One region of the Staphylococcus piscifermentans genome, then DNA from elsewhere that is predicted to be linked to it. Evidence: predicted binding sites of a transcription regulator. Region 1 holds the regulator's gene; each other region holds the start of a gene.
The links. The regulator Rex, encoded in region 1, represses fermentation and respiration genes when NADH is low (regulators of the CRP and FNR family bind a similar motif). The targets are predictions, from matches to a motif close to TTGTGAAATATTTCACAA.
Positions count from the first base shown of each region.

Region 2: CKV71_RS06125 (citrate synthase) is a predicted target of Rex. The motif match lies at 2,107-2,124, and genes of this name have one in related genera.
Region 3: pflB (formate C-acetyltransferase) is a predicted target of Rex. The motif match lies at 1,723-1,740, and genes of this name have one in related genera.

Region 1 is NZ_LT906447.1:1,069,606-1,072,900, reverse strand. It holds gene CKV71_RS04805 (YeeE/YedE family protein) at 117-1,202, shown strand; gene CKV71_RS04800 (sulfurtransferase TusA family protein) at 1,229-1,453, shown strand; gene CKV71_RS04795 (redox-sensing transcriptional repressor Rex) at 1,616-2,260, opposite strand; gene CKV71_RS04790 (ABC-F family ATP-binding cassette domain-containing protein) at 2,797-3,295, shown strand, end outside.
Region 2 is NZ_LT906447.1:1,320,215-1,323,509, reverse strand. It holds gene icd (NADP-dependent isocitrate dehydrogenase) at 1-855, opposite strand, end outside; gene CKV71_RS06125 (citrate synthase) at 919-2,037, opposite strand; gene CKV71_RS06120 (amino acid permease) at 2,397-3,295, shown strand, end outside.
Region 3 is NZ_LT906447.1:602,454-605,748, forward strand. It holds gene CKV71_RS02430 (DUF488 domain-containing protein) at 1,139-1,510, shown strand; gene pflB (formate C-acetyltransferase) at 1,814-3,295, shown strand, end outside.

The sequences.
Region 1 (3,295 bases):
AAAACTATATGCTCTTAATAAATTTAAATATGCAAATAGAAAAAACTCCCCTTGCAAATGATAACATTCTTTATTATTATAAAGCTTATTAACATTATCGGAAATGAGGGGATTTAATGCTATGGATGATTATTAGTGGACTTCTGGTCGGAAGTTTACTCGGATTTGTTATGCAGCGTACACGTTTCTGCTTAGCTGGAGGCTTCCGTGATATGTACGTTCAAAAAAATAATAAAATGTTTTATGCTTTATTGATAGCGATATCAGTTCAAGCAATCGGTTTACTTGTCTTTACAGCTATTATCGGCAAACCTTTAGATAACGGTACCTTTCCTATCGCAGGGACAATCGTCGGTTCATTTATCTTCGGTGTAGGGATTGTACTTGCTGGCGGTTGCGCTACTGGAACTTATTATAGAGCTGGCGAAGGATTAATCGGCAGCTGGCTGGCATTATTTTCATATGCTGTCTTTTCAGCAATTACTAAAGCTGGTGTGCTAAAACCAGTCATGGAAAAATTAAATTCTAAAACGAACGTGAATGCAGATATGTCTACAAGCACTGGTATTCCTGCTTGGATTTGGGTAATTGCAATCGTCGCTATAACTGGTTACCTGGTAGTCAGAACTTTACGTAAGCCTAAACCTAAAATTGCAGTTCCAAAATTAAAACAACGCTATACAGGCGGGCGTCACTTCTTCTTTGAGAAGAAATTCCATCCTTTCATTGCTGCCATTGCAGTCGGATTAATAGCTTTACTTGCATGGCCGATGAGTTACTCAACTGGACGTGAAGGCGGATTAGGTATTACAACACCTTCTTCTAACCTTGTACAATTTATTTTGTCAGGTAAAACTTCTTTCTTAGACTGGGGAGTGTTCTTAGTACTTGGTATTTTCATCGGCTCATATATCGCAGCCAAAGGATCCAGAGAATTCGCTTGGAGACTTCCAGATAAGAAAACATTGCGTAACAGCGTTATCGGCGGTGCCTTTATGGGATTCGGCGCTTCTGTAGCTGGCGGATGCTCAATCGGAAATGGTTTAGTAGCTACAGCAGCTCTATCATGGCAAGGCTGGATTGCTTTAGCTGCTATGATTTTGGGTACATGGTTTATGAGTTACTTCTTATTCGTCAAACCTATGAAGGCCGCACAAAAGTCTTCTCATCAAAATGCAGCACGTCCTGCAGCACAATCATAATTTGAAACTTATTAAGGAGTGTTTACATGTTATACGAACTCGGTACAGTAGGAATGGTTTGTCCTTTCCCGCTAATTGAAGCACAAAAGAAAATGGAAGAGTTGCAAATCGGTGATGAGTTGAAAATTGACTTCGACTGCACACAAGCAACAGAAGCGATTCCGAATTGGGCAGCTGAAAAGAATTATCCAGTAACCAATTATGAACAACTTGGAGATGCTTCTTGGACAATTACAGTTCAAAAAGCTTAAAAATTTATTAAAATAGAGAATGGATATCATTCCACACTCAAATAAAATGAGCTGGGACTTCGTATGAGGTCCCAGCTCTATTTTTAATAACAATAGCTTTGCCGAGGAGAATTGACCGAATAATTTTTGTTAACATTATTTCCGTCTCGATACTCCTCTTTTTTAGCTATTATTTCGTAAATTATTCATAAAGAACAACAAGGATTGTAATTCAATCCCTAAATCTATTTGATGAACTGATACATCATCTGGGACATCAATACGTACGGGTGTGAAATTCATGATTCCTTTGACATCACTCTGCACGAGTTGGTCAGCAGCCTCTTGTGCTGCGGGCCCTGGTGTTGTAAGTATGACGACATCCAAATCAGCCTTTTTCAAGACTTTTTGAAGATCTTGCATATCATTCACAATAACATTGCCGATTTGTTGGCCTATCACCTCATCACGAACATCAAATGCCTCAGTAATTAGCATTTCATCATGAATAGAGAAATTATATGAGAGCAAGGCCTTACCTAAGTTCCCTACTCCCACCAAACCAATTTTAATGGTGTCTCGCTCACTAATTTTACTCTTGAAAAATTCTAACAAACTTTCAACATTATAACCGTAACCTTTCTTACCTAGTTCTCCAAAGTAAGAAAAGTCTCTTCTGATCGAAGCAGAATCGATATCTAAGGCCTCGCTGATTGTCTTAGAATTAACACGGTCAATGCCTTTTTCATGAAGTTGATTGACAAGTCTGTAATAAAGCGGCAAACGTTTTAAAGTCGCACGAGGAATATTATTTTTTTGATTACTCATCTATGTTTACCCCCACATCTTTTGAACTATTTCTCAATTTTCCGAGGATACTGCCCAGAAATAGCTGTTCTTTAATACGTTCTCAACGGACAAATTGATATATGCAAATAGTTTTTGTTTTATATTGTTATTACATTAATCTTCCTAAACAAGAAGGAATAAAGCATTTTTATTAACTAAGTATACCTTATATACCTCCTAAAATAAATGACTGTAAAAGTAACTTTCTATGAACAATTTAATCAATAACCATATAAATTACAGTTAAATTTGTCACTTATTTTTCAGCAATGTAGTTATCATTATACGATTAAATATATAATTTGAACACATGATATCCTAAGAAATTTAATACAATTGAATATTCACTTTCGATTTCAATGCAAATACGTATTATTTTCCTATCCAGAAAATCAAGAAGATTTGATAGGCATATTCAAGTTTAGCACTTATAATGGAGAGTAAGTGATTAAAAGAGCCAAGAAAGGAGGACTACGAGATATTCTACATATACTTTATCTCGTAAATAATACGGCATGATATTACTACAGTTAAATGATGTCTCTAAATCTTTTGATGGAGAAGAAATCTTTAGTGATGTCCATTTCGAAGTGAAGAGTCATGAGAAAATCGGTATTGTCGGTCGCAATGGTGCCGGCAAATCTACCTTAATGAAAATCATTGCTGGTGTGGATAATTATGATGAAGGTCATATTTCAAAAATCAAAAATTTAAAAGTAGGTTATTTAACACAACAAATGACTTTAGATACAAATCATACTGTTTGGGAAGAAATGTCTAAACCATTTGCGAAACTTAAGCAAATGGAATCAGATATGCAAGCAGAAACAAATTGGTTAGCTGAACATGCGGATGCCTATGAAACTGAGACATTTAAAGAACATATGGCTAAATATGAATCCCTCTCTAACCAATTCGAACGCCTAGAGGGTTATCAATATGAAAGCAAGATCAAAACTGTGTTACACGGTTTAGATTTTACAGAAGAGGACTTCCATCGACCAGTCAATGACT
Region 2 (3,295 bases), 250 kb from region 1:
AGCAATAGAATCTTTGATGATAATTTTACCATCTGCTACTGCTTGATCTTGAATTTTGTTTGCTTCTTCTTTACCTTTTTCATCAACTAAACGATCATATTGTTGCCATGTAAATACTTTGTCACCGAATTCGTTTTCAGCTAAATCGTAACCCCATTGTTTAAAAGCACCTTCAGTAAATTTCATGATATTACCTTTGTGTACTAAAGTTACTGATTTGCGGTTGTTATCTAAAGCGTATTGGATTGCAGCACGTACAAGACGTTCTGTACCTTCTTTAGAAACTGGTTTCACACCGATACCTGAAGTTTCAGGGAAGCGGATGTTTGTTGCACCCATTTCTTCTTGTAAGAATTTAATTAATTTCTTAGCTTCTGGAGTGCCTTCTTTAAATTCGATACCTGCGTAGATATCTTCTGTATTTTCACGGAAAATAACCATATCAGTATCTTCTGGACGTTTAACAGGTGAAGGTACACCTTTGAACCAACGTACAGGACGTAAGCAAGTAAATAAATCTAATTCTTGACGTAACGCAACGTTCAATGAACGAATTCCGCCGCCGATTGGTGTTGTAAGTGGTCCTTTGATAGCGATTAAATACTCTCTGATTGCTTCAAGTGTTTCTTCAGGAAGCCATTTTCCAGTATTATCATACGCTTTTTGACCTGCTAAAATTTCTTTCCATTCGATTTTCTTTTCGCCATTATAAGCTTTTTCAACTGCAGCGTCTAAAACACGGCGAGATGCTCTCCAGATATCTGGGCCGATTCCATCACCAATGATGAATGGAATAATTGGATTATTCGGTACTAATAAACCGTCTTCTTGTTTAACAATTTTTTCTGGTGCCATTAATAATTCCTCCGTAACTTAATTAATAAGGTGTTTCAATTTCAGAATCAAAATTAATATATTCTATCTCTCTTCGATTGGAACATATTCACGATTTGTTTCACCAATATATTTCGCACGTGGTCTCATAATACGGTTATCTCTGTATTGTTCAAAGATATGTGCTAACCAACCTGAAGTACGGCTGACCGCAAAGATTGGAGTGAATAAATCATGTGGAATATCCATGCTATGATAAACAGTTGCACTATAGAAATCGACATTAGCAATAATACCAGTACGTTCTTTCATAATATCTTCGATTTTCACTGAGATATCATATAAGTGCTTTTGACCTGTTTCATCTGTAATTTTCTTACTCATTGTTTTCAAGTATTTCGCACGTGGATCGCCGTCTTTATAAACACGGTGACCGAAGCCCATAATTTTTTCTTTATTTGCGAATTTTTTGTCTAAATATGGTTCTACATCATCAACTGATTTGATTTCAGAAAGCATATTCATTACGCGTTCATTAGCGCCGCCATGTAAAGGCCCTTTCAATGAACCAACTGCAGCTACGATACCTGAGTACATATCTGATAATGAAGATACTGCACAACGTGCTGTAAATGCAGAAGCATTCAATTCGTGATCTGCATGCAATACTAAAGCTTTGTTAAATGCTTCTTCTTCGATATCAGTAGGTTCTTCCCCACGTAACATATACAAGAAGTTTGCTGCGTAGCTTAACCCTTCTTTAGGTTTAACTGGTTCTTTTCCTTCACGAACGCGTTGGAAAGAAGCTACTAACGAAGCCATTTTAGCTTGAATTCTAATTGCACGTTCTAATTTTTCTTCATCAGTTTCACCTTCTGCATTTTCATCGAAATGTGCAATGTATGAAACTGAAGTTCTTAATGCTGTCATCGGATGTACATTATCAGTAGCATAATCTTCAAAGTGTTCATATACTTTGTCATCTAATGTAGCATACTCGTATAACTTTCTTTTCAATTCATCTAACTCATCTTGCGTAGGAAGTCTATAGTTCCATAATAAAAAGATAATTTCTTCAAATGATGCGTTTTCTGCTAAATCATCGATGTCGTAACCGGCATATGTCAGTTGGCTATCGATAATTGAGCTCACTTTTGTTTCAGCTGCAATTACCCCTTCTAAACCTTTTTGCAATTCTGCCATATTAATTTCCCCTTTTCTATAACAAATTGAAATGGCTTTCATTTAGTATTATATCCAATTATCGCGATTTTGTGAACAATTAAGCAACTCTTATAAACATGTAAATCTACATACTTATCATGTGTTTATAGAAGAATCGTCTACTTATAGCCTTGCATCCATGCACTTATTACATTTTAATTGTTTTAAGTTCCTTAAAACATAGTTTTAGGATATGTCATTTTAAATATTTATCATTCATAATAACTATATTTCATTGCGAATTGCATGAAAATTTGTATTATTCTCAAAAAACATTTGTCATTACCTTCAAATATGTGCATAATATTGATGAGGTGCAAAAAGGGAGTTGTTTGTATATGGCAAATAATAATTTACAAAGAGAACTGAGCAATCGTCACATTCAACTGATTGCTATCGGCGGAGCAATCGGTACAGGGTTATTCTTAGGGGCTGGACAAACGATTGCTATGACAGGTCCTTCCATATTACTAACATACATTATCGTTGGATTAATGTTGTTTATGTTTATGAGAGGATTAGGAGAAATTTTAGTTTCAAATACTAATTTTAAGTCTTTCGCAGATGTTACAAATGAATATATCGGGCCTTTTGCAGGATTTGTAACAGGATGGACATATTGGTTCTGTTGGATTATCACAGGAATGGCCGAAGTTACAGCCGTTGCGAAATACGTAAGTTTCTGGTGGCCGGCCATACCTAACTGGGTAAGTGCACTATTTTGTGTACTATTACTGATGGTATTCAACTTATTCAGTGCTAAAATTTTCGGGGAATTAGAATTTTGGTTTGCAATTATCAAGGTTACCACTATTATTGTACTTATCGTTGTAGGTCTTGTCATGATTGTCATGGCCTATAAAACACAATTTGGACATGCTTCATTTACAAATTTATATGAACATGGCATTTTCCCTAAAGGAGCAACAGGATTCTTTATGTCCTTCCAAATGGCAGTATTCTCCTTTGTTGGTATAGAAATCATAGGTGTAACTGCTGGAGAAACTAAAGATCCTACTAAGACTATACCTAAAGCAATTAACAGTGTGCCTGTGCGTATTCTTTTATTCTACGTTGGTTCGTTAGCGGTTATTATGTCAATTATTCCTTGGAACAAAATGGATCCTTCAGAAAGTCCGTTTGTTCGCTTGTTTGCCTTAGTCGGCATTCCGTTTGCAGCTGGAATTATCAACTTTGTAGTATTAACTGCTGCTGCATCATCTTGTAACAGTGGAAT
Region 3 (3,295 bases), 470 kb from region 1:
ATAATTGAAAAAGGAACCAAGAGGGAGTGCTAATTAAATTAGAAACTACATTCATGCACTAAAAAAGAGAAGGCTTGGGGAAACCTTCTCTCGCAGTTCAACAATATCAATTTTTATCAGGAGTTATGTCGGAACCTAAAGGGGAGGTGTCCGGCACTTTGTTGTTCTAGTATATTTAATAGGAGTGCATTTAATAGGATTGTTGTTAATGCTTGATTACTTACTTTGCCTACAATTATAAGGGGTAATCAATTCTTAATTCAGTGAATCCGATGTCGAATCCTCTAACATTCGAACTGTCTTCATGTGAATTAAGCATTAAAGTTCAAGATACAAATGTTTCAAAAATCAGTAGATTGTCACAAATTGTATTCAAGACTTGTTCTATCATGCAGACCCAAACAGGGATTTATTGGGAGTTGGTTGAAAACGGTTGGGGAGCCGGTTTCAATAACGAATGAGTCTGTTGTTTATTGAATGCTGTGAGCTTGGGGAAACTCACTGATGATTCATTGCTTGAATATAAAATTGTGCATGCACACTATATCTACGGGGGAGCTGACACAGTGTATTATCTTCTGAAAATCGAAAGTCACCTCCTGAAATATACTTGATGCTGTCTTATTACTACGTGGGGTAACGTAGTTTCAATAAGGGTCAGCGATACAGAGACTCCTACCACAGCATCTCTGTATCTGAATCTACTCTAAGTTGCAGAATCTAAGGTGATCTCGTTCACTGCTAAGCGTCTAGGTTAGAAAACTCATCGAATTGCCCAACCTTCGCTAAATGAAATAATTGAATAGATAGCGTTGCCAAAAGCGCATATCCATCAACTGTTCATTTCTCTACGTTCTCTTGAACAGCGAATCCGCTTACAACAACTTTGTTATCTATTTCACATATAACTCTAACAAAGAATGTGAGGAAAATCACTAAATATGGTATAAAATTATTTGCACATGTGACATCATTGTGAACCTGTTTAAATTTCTGTAATATTTAAAAATTACTGTTCTACCACAGCAATTTTTTTGACAGTGAAAAAATTGCAAAACATACAATGTGTTTGTAGCAAGAAAGCAAGGGTATTTCAGAAAGTGAAGCGAAAATTTTTTTGAAAAGAGAGGGAGCTAGCATGACTGTTAAAATTGAACGTATTTATGAAGATAAAGCACAAAATGATGGTGTGCGTGTACTTGTCGATCGCGTTTGGCCACGCGGCATATCTAAAGAAAATGCGAACTTAGATGAATGGATGAAGAATATCGGACCTAGCACAGAATTGCGTAAATGGTTTGGTCATGATCCTGATAAATTTGATGAATTTAAAAAGAAATACATTGATGAGTTGAAAAATAATAAAGAGCAACATGAAGAATTAAAAGTATTAGAAGGTATCATTAACGATGCGCGTAAAGATGTAGTGTTGTTATATTCGGCTAAAGATGAAGAACATAATCAAGCGGTAGTATTGCAAGAGTATTTAAAAGAACAAGGCTATAAATAATTAAAGAAGCGGTGCAAAAAAAGTTATTTCGTAGTCCCGCCTTGACAAAGTCTGCCAGTAGAATCTATAGAAGTTGAGACATAATTTTGTCTTAGCTTCTTATTTTTTGCAAATAAAACAAACTCTGTTCTAATACACTAGCTATCGTATAGTACAAATATATAATACAGTTTCACAACCTTGACACACCTTGTTTAATTCTTTCGGAAATTAAGTGATTTTTTTCACAAAAGCCCGTATACTCATTTGTGAAAACGGTAACAAGATTTAACACATCACATTAAATCCAATGGAGGGATTATTATGGTTGAAACAATGAAAGAGACAACGACGCCATGGGCAAGCTTTAAACGAGGTAAATGGGCTTCAGAAGTAGATGTGAGAAACTTTATTCAATTGAACTATACGTTGTATGACGGAGATTCATCATTCCTAGAATCACCTACACGGGCTACGAGTGATTTGTGGGATCAAGTAATGAATTTAACACGTGAAGAGCGTGAGCGAGGCGGCATGTGGGATATGGACACTAAAGTTGCTTCGACAATTTTATCGCATGATGCAGGTTATTTGAATGAAGAGTTAGAACAAATTGTGGGTGTTCAAACTGATAAACCATTCAAACGTTCTATGCAGCCATTCGGTGGTATTCGTATGGCGAAAGCAGCTTGTGAAGCTTATGGCTATCATTTAGATGAAGAAACAGAACGTATTTTTACAGATTTACGTAAAACACATAACCAAGGTGTCTTCGATGCCTATTCAAAAGAAATGCTGGCTTGTCGTAAAGCGGGTATTATTACTGGGCTGCCTGATGCTTATGGCCGTGGTCGTATTATCGGAGATTATCGTCGTGTGGCTTTGTATGGTATTGACTTTTTAATGGAAGAAAAGTTGAAAGACTTCAATAATATGTCGACTGAAATGGATGAAAGCACGATTCGTTTACGTGAAGAGTTATCTGAACAATACCGTGCTTTGAAAGAATTGAAAGTATTGGGCGAACGTTATGGATTCGATCTCAGCCGACCTGCAGAGAACTTTAAAGAAGCGGTACAATGGCTATACTTAGCTTATCTTGCTGCGATTAAGGAACAAAATGGTGCAGCAATGAGTTTAGGACGTACGTCTACTTTCTTAGATATTTATGCAGAACGTGATTTACAAGCGGGCGTCTTGACTGAACGCGAAGTACAAGAGATTGTCGACCACTTTATTATGAAACTACGCTTGGTTAAATTTGCGCGTACTCCTGATTATAATGAATTGTTCTCAGGTGATCCGACATGGGTAACTGAATCTATCGGCGGTGTAGGATTAGATGGTCGTGCAATGGTAACTAAGAACTCTTTCCGTTTCTTGCACACTTTAGATAACTTAGGACCTGCTCCAGAACCGAACTTAACTGTATTATGGTCCCAACGTTTACCTGAAAACTTTAAAGCATATTGTGCAGAAATGAGTATTAAATCAAGCTCTATCCAATATGAAAATGATGACTTGATGCGTGAGAGTTACGGCGACGATTACGGAATTGCCTGCTGCGTATCTGCAATGCGCATCGGCAAACAAATGCAGTTCTTTGGTGCACGTGCTAACTTAGCGAAAACATTGCTATATGCGATTAATGGTGGAAAAGATGAAAAATCTGGCATGCAAGTCGGCCCAGAATTTGTGCCGATTGATTCTGAAATACTCGATTATGATGAAGTATATGCGAAATTCGATCAAATGATGGAATGGTTGGCTGGAGTATATATCAACTCATTAAATATCATTCACTAT